2 regions of the Streptomyces sp. NPDC058985 genome follow, and region 1 is predicted to be linked to the other one. Evidence: riboswitches for the same ligand, from Rfam matches in the RefSeq annotation. Region 1 holds a riboswitch; the other holds the start of a gene.
The links. A riboswitch is a leader RNA that binds a small molecule or an ion and turns the genes downstream of it on or off. The one in region 1 is predicted to bind cyclic di-AMP.

Region 2: it holds a riboswitch for cyclic di-AMP, as region 1 does, so the genes downstream of both, ACFW01_RS20275 (C40 family peptidase) here and ACFW01_RS00250 (C40 family peptidase) in region 1, are expected to answer to the same signal.

Annotation. Positions count from the first base shown of each region.
Region 1 covers NZ_JBHYJX010000001.1:57,684-61,886, forward strand. The annotation lists gene pcrA (DNA helicase PcrA) at 1-1,215, opposite strand, end outside; cyclic di-AMP (ydaO/yuaA leader) riboswitch at 1,447-1,621, shown strand; gene ACFW01_RS00250 (C40 family peptidase) at 1,630-2,826, shown strand; gene ACFW01_RS00255 (tellurite resistance/C4-dicarboxylate transporter family protein) at 2,854-3,891, shown strand; gene ACFW01_RS00260 (hypothetical protein) at 3,869-4,203, opposite strand, start outside.
Region 2 covers NZ_JBHYJX010000021.1:120,566-124,768, reverse strand. The annotation lists gene ACFW01_RS20285 (ATP-dependent Clp protease proteolytic subunit) at 1-623, shown strand, start outside; gene ACFW01_RS20280 (hypothetical protein) at 631-939, shown strand; cyclic di-AMP (ydaO/yuaA leader) riboswitch at 1,308-1,455, shown strand; gene ACFW01_RS20275 (C40 family peptidase) at 1,459-1,932, shown strand; gene ACFW01_RS20270 (ATP-binding protein) at 1,973-2,479, opposite strand; gene ACFW01_RS20265 (helix-turn-helix transcriptional regulator) at 2,694-3,554, shown strand; gene ACFW01_RS20260 (DUF397 domain-containing protein) at 3,576-3,806, shown strand; gene ACFW01_RS20255 (8-amino-7-oxononanoate synthase) at 3,852-4,203, opposite strand, start outside.

The sequences.
Region 1 (4,203 bases):
CTCGGTGTCGGCGACGTACCCGGTGATCTGGGCGCCGGCGCCCTGGTTGGTCCACAGGTTCTTGGGCCGGCGGGACTCATTGCGCTCGATGACCGCGTTGGCGGCGGTGAGGATGGTCTGAGTGGAGCGGTAGTTCTGCTCCAGGAGGATCGTCGTCGCGTTCGGGTAGTCCTCCTCGAACTGGAGGATGTTGCGGATGGTGGCGCCGCGGAAGGCGTAGATCGACTGGTCGGCGTCGCCCACCACGCACAGCTCGGCGGGCGGGACCTCGGCCTCCGGCGGCACGTCGACGGGGTGCTCCGACGCCCCGCCGACCAGCTCGCGCACCAGGGCGTACTGGGCGTGGTTGGTGTCCTGGTACTCGTCGACCATGACGTGCCTGAAGCGGCGGCGGTAGTGCTCGGCGACGTCCGGGAAGGCGCGGAGCAGATTGACCGTCGTCATGATCAGGTCGTCGAAGTCGAGGGCGTTGGCCTCGCGCAGCCGCGACTGGTACATGGCGTACGCCTGGGCGAGGGTCTTCTCGAAGCCGTCGGCGGCCTGGGCGGCGAAGTCCTCCTCGTCGATCAGCTCGTTCTTCAGGTTGCTGATCTTGGCGCTGAAGGACTTGGGCGGGAAGCGCTTGGGGTCCAGGTCGAGGTCGCGGCAGACCAGCGCCATGAGCCGCTTGGAGTCGGCGGCGTCGTAGATCGAGAAGGACGAGGTGAAGCCGAGCTTCTTCGACTCGCGGCGCAGGATGCGGACGCAGGCGCTGTGGAAGGTCATCACCCACATCGCGTTGGCGCGCGGGCCGACGAGCTGCTCGACGCGCTCCTTCATCTCGCCGGCGGCCTTGTTGGTGAAGGTGATCGCGAGGATCTGGCCCGGGTGGACGCCGCGCTCGGCCAGCAGGTGGGCGATGCGGTGGGTGAGCACGCGGGTCTTGCCGGAGCCGGCGCCGGCCACGATGAGCAGCGGGGAGCCGGAGTGCACCACGGCGGCGCGCTGGTTGTCGTTCAGCCCGTCCAGGAGGGCGGCCGGGTCCAGGGCGGGGCGCGGGGCGCCGTCCCGGTAGTACCGGTCGCGCTCCGGGGGCGCGTCGAACTTCCCGCCGAACAGGTCGTGCGGGACCGGCTCCGGTCCGTGACCGTCCTCGGGCGGCGGCGGGGGTTCCTCCTCATGACCCCGGGGGGTCTGGAGGCTCGCCAGGAAGCTGTCGTCAAAGAGGCTGCTCATCGCTCTCCGAGTCTAGGGCGCCCCACCGACAACCCGGCGCCACCCCGGAAAATGGCCGGGACACCTCACACCGGTACGCCCTGCGACGTGCCGGGATACGAAGAGTGACACCCGTCGCCGAGGTAACGAAAATGTATCGGGCATATCACCCACCAACCTTCACAGCGGCCACACGAGTTGGCTACGGTGCGGGCAGGCCGAACGACCCCCTCCGGCGAACCTCGCCGGGCCGCGCGGCCTCCGCCGAGTCCGACGTGCCCGCCACGGCGCCCGGAGCCGGGGACCCAACCGAGAACTTGGGGTGAATCGGCCGTACCGCCTCCCGCGAGGACGGTCCGCCGTAGGGCAACCCTTCCGTGCCGCCCGAACCCGACAGCTAACCCGGTAGGCGGAGCACTTGGAAGGAGCGCCTCCTTGGCGTCGCACCGCAAGTCGCGCCCCACCGGTTCACGCGTCGCGGGCATACGGACCCCGGCCCTCGCCACGGCGGCCCTGACCTCCGTCGCCCTGCTGTCCCAGACGGCGAACGCCACGCCGTCGGACGACGACAGGCCGAGCCTCGAAGAGGTCGAGAAGAAGGTCGACGACCTCTACCGCCAGGCGGGGTCGGCCACCGAGAAGTACAACGCGGCCAAGGAGAAGACCGCCAAGCAGCGCAAGAAGGTCGACACCCTCCTCGACGACGTCGCCCAGCGCACCCAGAAGCTCAACGACGCGCGCGAGGAACTGGGTTCCTTCGCCTCCGCGCAGTACCGCACGGGCACGGCGGTCCCGGAGACGGCGACCTTCCTGCTCGCGGACTCGCCGCAGGAGTACTTCGACCAGAACCAGCTGATGGGCCGGCTCACCGGCCGCCAGAAGACCGCGGTCGACGACTACGTCACGCAGCAGTCCGAGACGATGAAGAAGCGCCGGGAGGCCGCCGAGAGCCTGGAGACGCTCACCGGCTCGCAGAAGGACCTGAAGACGGCCAAGTCGACCGTCCAGAAGAAGCTCGCCACCGCCCGTGAACTGCTCTCGAAGCTGACCGCCGAGGAGAAGGCCCGGCTCGCGGCGATCGAGAAGAAGAAGCAGGAGGAGGCCGCCCGCAAGGCCGCGGAGCTGGCCGAGCAGCAGGCCCGGCAGCAGGCCGAGGAGCGCGAGCGGCGGGAGGAGGCCGCACGGCAGGAGAGCGGCGGTGGCACCTCCTCCGGTTCCTCGGAGTCCGGCGGCAGCGGCTCGTCGGGCTCCTCGACGCCGGACTCGTCGTACGGCACCAAGGCCGAGAAGGCGCTCGGCTTCGCCCGCGCCCAGATCGGCAAGCCGTACGTCTGGGGCGCCACCGGCCCCGGCTCCTACGACTGCTCCGGCCTCACCCAGGCCGCCTGGAAGGCCGCGGGGGTGACACTGCCGCGCGTCACGTACGACCAGGTCAACGCCGGAACGACCGTCCCCGTCTCCCAGGCACAACCCGGTGACCTGGTCTTCTTCTACGACGACCTCAGCCACGTCGGCCTCTACATCGGCAACGGCATGATGATCCACGCCCCGAAGCCGGGCGCGTACGTCCGCGAGGAGTCGATCTACTACGACGGCGAGTCGTCGATCCACAGCGTGGTGCGACCCGCCTGACCGGCGCGGCTCTCTAGCATCGGGAGCATGTCGTCAGGTACGTCACCAGGCACGTCGTCAGGCACTCTCCCCTTCCCCCTGCGCGCCTGGTGGGCGCAGCGTCCACCGGCGGCCGGGGCCGCGGTGATGGCGACCGGCATCCTGTCGGTCGCCCTGCATCTGACGGGACACGAGGTCCTGTCCCGCATCGCGCTGTTCCTGGCCAGCGCCGCCTGGCTGACCCTGGCGGCGAACTTCGTCTACCTGCTGCTGGTCGAACGCCCGCAGTGGCTGACGCGGGCGGGGACACCGGGCGCGCTCACCGCGGTCGCCGCGACCACCGTGCTCGGCACCCGGTTCGCGCTGCACGGCTGGACGCCCCTGGCCGCCGCGCTGCTGGCACTGGCGGCGCTCCTGTGGCCGGTGCTGATCCTCTTGGTCGTGCGGCACTGGGGGCGCAGGATGCCGGGGGCGGTGTTCCTGGGGTGCGTGGCCACGGAGGGGCTGGCGGTGCTCGGCGCCACGCTCTCCGCGGTCACCTCGACACCCTGGCTGGCGCACGCGGCGCTGGTGCCGTTCTGGCTGGGGATCGTGCTCTACCTGATCGCGCTGTTCCGCTTCGATCTGCGGCAGGTGGCGCTGGGCTCCGGTGACCACTGGGTGGCCGGCGGCGCGCTCGCCATCTCGGCCCTCGCCGGCGCCAAACTGATCGCGGCGGCCGGGACCGGCATGTACCTGTGGAACTCCGACGACAGCGCCGTGCTGCACGACGTGACCGTCTTCCTGCTCACCCTCGACCTCGCCTGGTACGTCGTCCTGCTGGTCGCCGAGTTCGTCTGGCCGCGGCTCCGCTACGACGTGCGGCGCTGGTCGACGGCCTTCCCGCTCGGCATGACGGCGGCGGCGACGCTCTCCGTGGCCGCCGCGATCGACCTCGCGTGGCTGGACACACCCGGCCAGGTCCTGCTGTGGATCGCGGTGGCCGGGTGGCTGGCGGTCGCGGCGGGAGCGGTCGCCCAGGCCCGGGCCGGGGCCCGGTCTGCGGGCGCGGGTGCCTCCGCCGTCACGTCCACAGCACCGCGATGAAGATGTTCGCGACGGTCAGCAGGCCCACGAGGCCGAACAGCGGCTTGTCGACCTTCTCGTCGTCGCGCTTCACGTAGACCAGGCCGAGGATCACGATCAGCAGGGCGAGCTTCACCCCGATCTTGAGGTTGTCCACGGACTGGTCGTCGGCCTGGTTGAGGCCGACCAGGGCGACACCGGTGACCAGCATCGTCAGCGCGCCGTGCAGCATCGCGGGGATGAAGCGGGCCGTGCCCCGGCCCATCGCCTTCATCTGGGTCAGGAAGCCGCCGAGGAGCGCGGCGATGCCGATGATGTGCAGACCGACGAAGA
Region 2 (4,203 bases), on a different contig from region 1:
CCGCCCGCCACGTCCTGCCCGAGTTCACCGAGCGCACGAGCGCCGGGGCCCGGACGTCGGATCCGTACTCGAAACTGCTGGAGGAGCGGATCGTCTTCCTCGGGACGCCGGTCGACGAGACCTCCGCGAACGACGTGATGGCGCAGTTCATGCACCTGGAGCACCAGGCCCCGGACCGGGACATCGCCCTCTGCATCAACTCCCCGGGCGGCTCGTTCACGGCCATGACGGCGATCTACGACACGATGCGCTACGTCGCCTGCGACGTGGAGACGACCTGCCTCGGACAGGCCGGCGCGTCCGCCGCGCTGCTGCTGGCGGCGGGCACGCCGGGCAAGCGCGCGATGCTGCCCGGGGCGCGGGTGGTGCTCCGTCAGCCGCTGCTCACCGAGCCGATCGAGGGGCAGGCGAGCGACCTGGCCATCCGGGCCGAGGAGTTGGCACGGATCCGCGCCCGCCTGGAGGAGATCCTTGTACGGCACACGGGCCGCACTCCGGCGCAGGTGACCGAGGACATCGAGCGGGACACCGTCCTGGACGCCCAACAGGCTCTGGAGTACGGGCTGGTGGACCGGATCGTGTCCGACCGCTCCGCCGCGCCCGGCACACCCGGCACCCGGTGAACGGCCGATGCTGCCACCGGAACTGCCGCCCCTGCCCGCCCTGACCCGCGCCGAGGCGGAGCTGATCGACCGCTACCTGGACGTCGTCGACCTGCTCGGGCGCATCAACCCCGCGCGGGACGGCGACACCTACCGGGGACTGCGGGCCGCCCAGGCGCTGGTCGGGAAGGCCGCGGCCCTGCGTGACGCGCTGGAGCTGATGCACGCCCGGGGCGAGACCGAACTGCACGCGCCCCCCCTCGCCCGCGCCCTGCGGGTACTGGACGGCGAGCGGCGGACGGGACGCCTCAGTCTTCCGCCGTGTTCCGAGAGTTGAGTGGACGGGGTTCGAAACGGACCAAAAGACGTACCTCCTTTCGGCGTAGGAACACACCCGGTTGACGACCGGTCCGGGTTGCGCGGCCGCCCTCCCCCGACGTCCGCGCCTACCGCTGCGCCGCTGGTCCCGGGGGCGTCATCGCCTACGACCCCGGCTCGAACACAGCGGCGTCCACCCGAACGGGTGGGTGGTGAGTAACAACACAAAAGGCACGTTCCGTTGGGAATTCCCCCTCCGGCGAGACAAGATCCGTGACTGACGACAAGCCCCCGCCGCAGCGGCGGGGCGGTCCGGGCGGACGCCGAGTCCTGCCGCCGCCCGGACGACCGGTCGCGAGGAAGTGGATCGGCAGGAGTGGAGGACCCGAGCACGACGGGTCGCAGGAGCGGTCGCCTCCGTGGGAGAGGCGCCGGACCGAGCAGCCCTTGGGGTGAAGCCGCACTCGTGCGGCCGGGCAACTTCGCCAGCCCGAATCCGACAGGTCATCCTTCACAGGCGGCTGACGAAGGGTTGCGCATGTTCGCGCTCAATCGTGTCCCGTCCCTGATGGCTCGTGCCGGTACGGCCTCGGCCCTCACTCTCGCCGCGGTAGGCGGCTCCGTCGTGGTCCCCGGCTTCTCCTCGGAGGCGGCCGCGGCGGCTCATGCGACGAAGGCCCTCAAGATCGCGGCATCCAAGAAGGGTTCCCCCTACAGGTGGGGCGCCGTCGGGCCCCGCAGGTTCGACTGCTCCGGCCTGACGCTGTACTCGTTCAAGAAGGCCGGCAAGAAGCTGCCGCGCACGGCGGCCCAGCAGTACAACAAGACCCGCCACGTCTCGGCCAAGAAGCGCAAGGCCGGAGACCTGGTCTTCTTCCACTCGGGCCGCAGCGTCTACCACGTCGGCATCTACGCCGGGAAGGGCAAGCTCTGGCACGCCCCGAAGACCGGGGACGTGGTACGCCTGCAGAAGATCTGGACCGGGAGCGTCTCCTACGGCCGGGTCAAGTAGCCCCCAGGGGCCAGACGCCCCGTGATCGAGTGACACGGGGTCAGACAGCCCGGGGTCGAGCAGCTCTCCCGAGGGGGATGACGGCGTTCTGCCCCGCCGTCACCCCCTCGGCGGCGGCCGGCGTGCCGGGGGCGGTCCAGGGCAGTTCGATGGAGACGGTCTTGCCGCCCTCCCGCGTGGGGCGGACCCGCAGCTTGCCGCCGCATTCGGCGGTCAGCCAGCGGATGATCACCATGCCGCGGCCGTTGTCCTGCTGCACGGCGGCCGGCAGGCGCTTGGGGAAGCGCGGATGGCTGTCGGTGACGCCGATGCGCAGCCGCTCGTCACGGTCGAGGACGAGGTCCACCGTGAAGGTGGGCGACTGCCCGAGCGTGTGCTGGACCGCGTTGGTCGCCAGTTCGGAGACGATCAGCCGGACCGTGTCGGACATCTCCGCGTCCGCCGGCAGGCCCCACTCCACCAGCGTGCCGGCCACATAGGTGCGCGCGGCGGCCACCGAAGCGGGATCGCTCGGCAGAGTGACGGATGCTTCCAGGTGATCGGCCATGGCAACGTCGTCCCTTTCTCACGGGACCGTGGTCCGACACGAAGCGGGCGGTTCGAGTACGGTCCCGGACTGGTGCTTCGCCGCCAGACTGCCATCACCCGGCCCGTGAAGGACGGCGATCCGCCAAGATATGCATATATCTGTCGCTCGAAGCGGTGAACTCTGCGACGGCAGAGCGGATTTGGGCGGCCCATAAGGAGTAAGGGAGTGGCCCATGCAGCACGGTCCGGTGGTGCGCCGCAGAAAGCTGGGCGCGGAACTGCGCGCCCTGCGCACGACGGCGGGCATCACCAGCGGGGAGGCGGCCCGGCTGGTGGGCTGGCACCAGTCGAAGGTCAGCCGCATCGAGACCGGGACGAGCGGGGCGAAACCGGCCGACGTGCGGTTACTGCTCGACGCCTACGGCGTGGACGACGACCAGCTGCGCGGGCTGCTGGTGATGCTGGCGCGCTCCGACGACGCGGGCGGCCGGCACCACTGGTGGCACGCCTACCGCGGGGTGCTGCCGCCCACCTACCGCGACTTCATCAGCCTGGAGTCCCAGGCCGGCGCGATGCGCACGCTGGAGACGACGGTGGTCCCCGGCCTCCTGCAGACCCCGGAGTACGCCCGCGAGGTGACGCGGGCCGCCGTGGACGGCATGCCGGAGGAGCGGCTGGACGCGCTGGTGGAGGTCAGGCTGGCCCGGCAGGACGTGCTGCGCGGCGAACCGCCGCTGGAGCTGAGCGCGGTGCTGGACGAGGCGGTGCTGCGCCGGCAGGTGGGCGGCCCCGGGGTGATGGCACGTCAGCTGGAGCGGCTGGTGGAGGCGGCGCGTCTGCCGCATGTCCGGCTCCAGGTATTGCCGTTTGCCGCCGGGGCGCACATCGGTGTCACCGGCCCTTTCGTAATCTTCTCTTTTTCGAGCACTTCTGATCTGGACGTGGTTGTTCTCGACCACTTGACGAGTAGCCTGCATCTCGAACGGAAAGAAGACCTAGAGGCCTATACCGAGGCCTTCAACGCCCTTCTGATCCATGCCCTTTCGCCCGAGGACTCGTTGGACTTCATCGCCGCGACCGCGGCAGGCGCGTAAGGAGGCACCATGTCAGGCTCCATGTCCGAACTTCCCCGGAACATCCCTGCCGGCACCGATCTGACCGGCGTGCGGTGGCTGCGCAGCAGCTACAGCACGGGCGCGAACAACTGCGTGGAGACGGCCCGGCCGTCGGCCGGCCGCTGGGCCGGACTTCTCGCGGTGCGCGACTCCAAGAACCCCGCCGGGGCCGCCCTGCTCTTCTCCCCCGAGAGCTGGACGTCCTTCACCGCCGGGATCCACCAGGACTGACCACCCCACGAGACGTCGGACGACACACGGCCATGCCACGCCGACTCATGGTCGCGTCTCGCCGATCACCCGCACCGCGCGTTCGATCTGTTCCCCGGAGAGGTCCGCCCGAGCGGTCAGCCTGAGCCGTGAGACACCGTCCGGCACGGAAGGAGGACGGAAACAGCCCACGGACAGGCCGGCCGCACGGCAGTCGGCCGCCCACCGCACCGCCCCCTCCGGGGAAGGCGCGCGCACCGAGACCACCGCGGCGTCCGGACGTACCGCCTCCAGGCCCGACGCGGTCAGGCGCGCGTGCAGTTCGGCGGCGACGGCACGGGCCCGCGCCGCGCGCTCCGGCTCGCGGCGCAGCAGGGTCAGCGCGGCCAGCGCCGCGCCCGTCGCGGCCGGGGCGAGG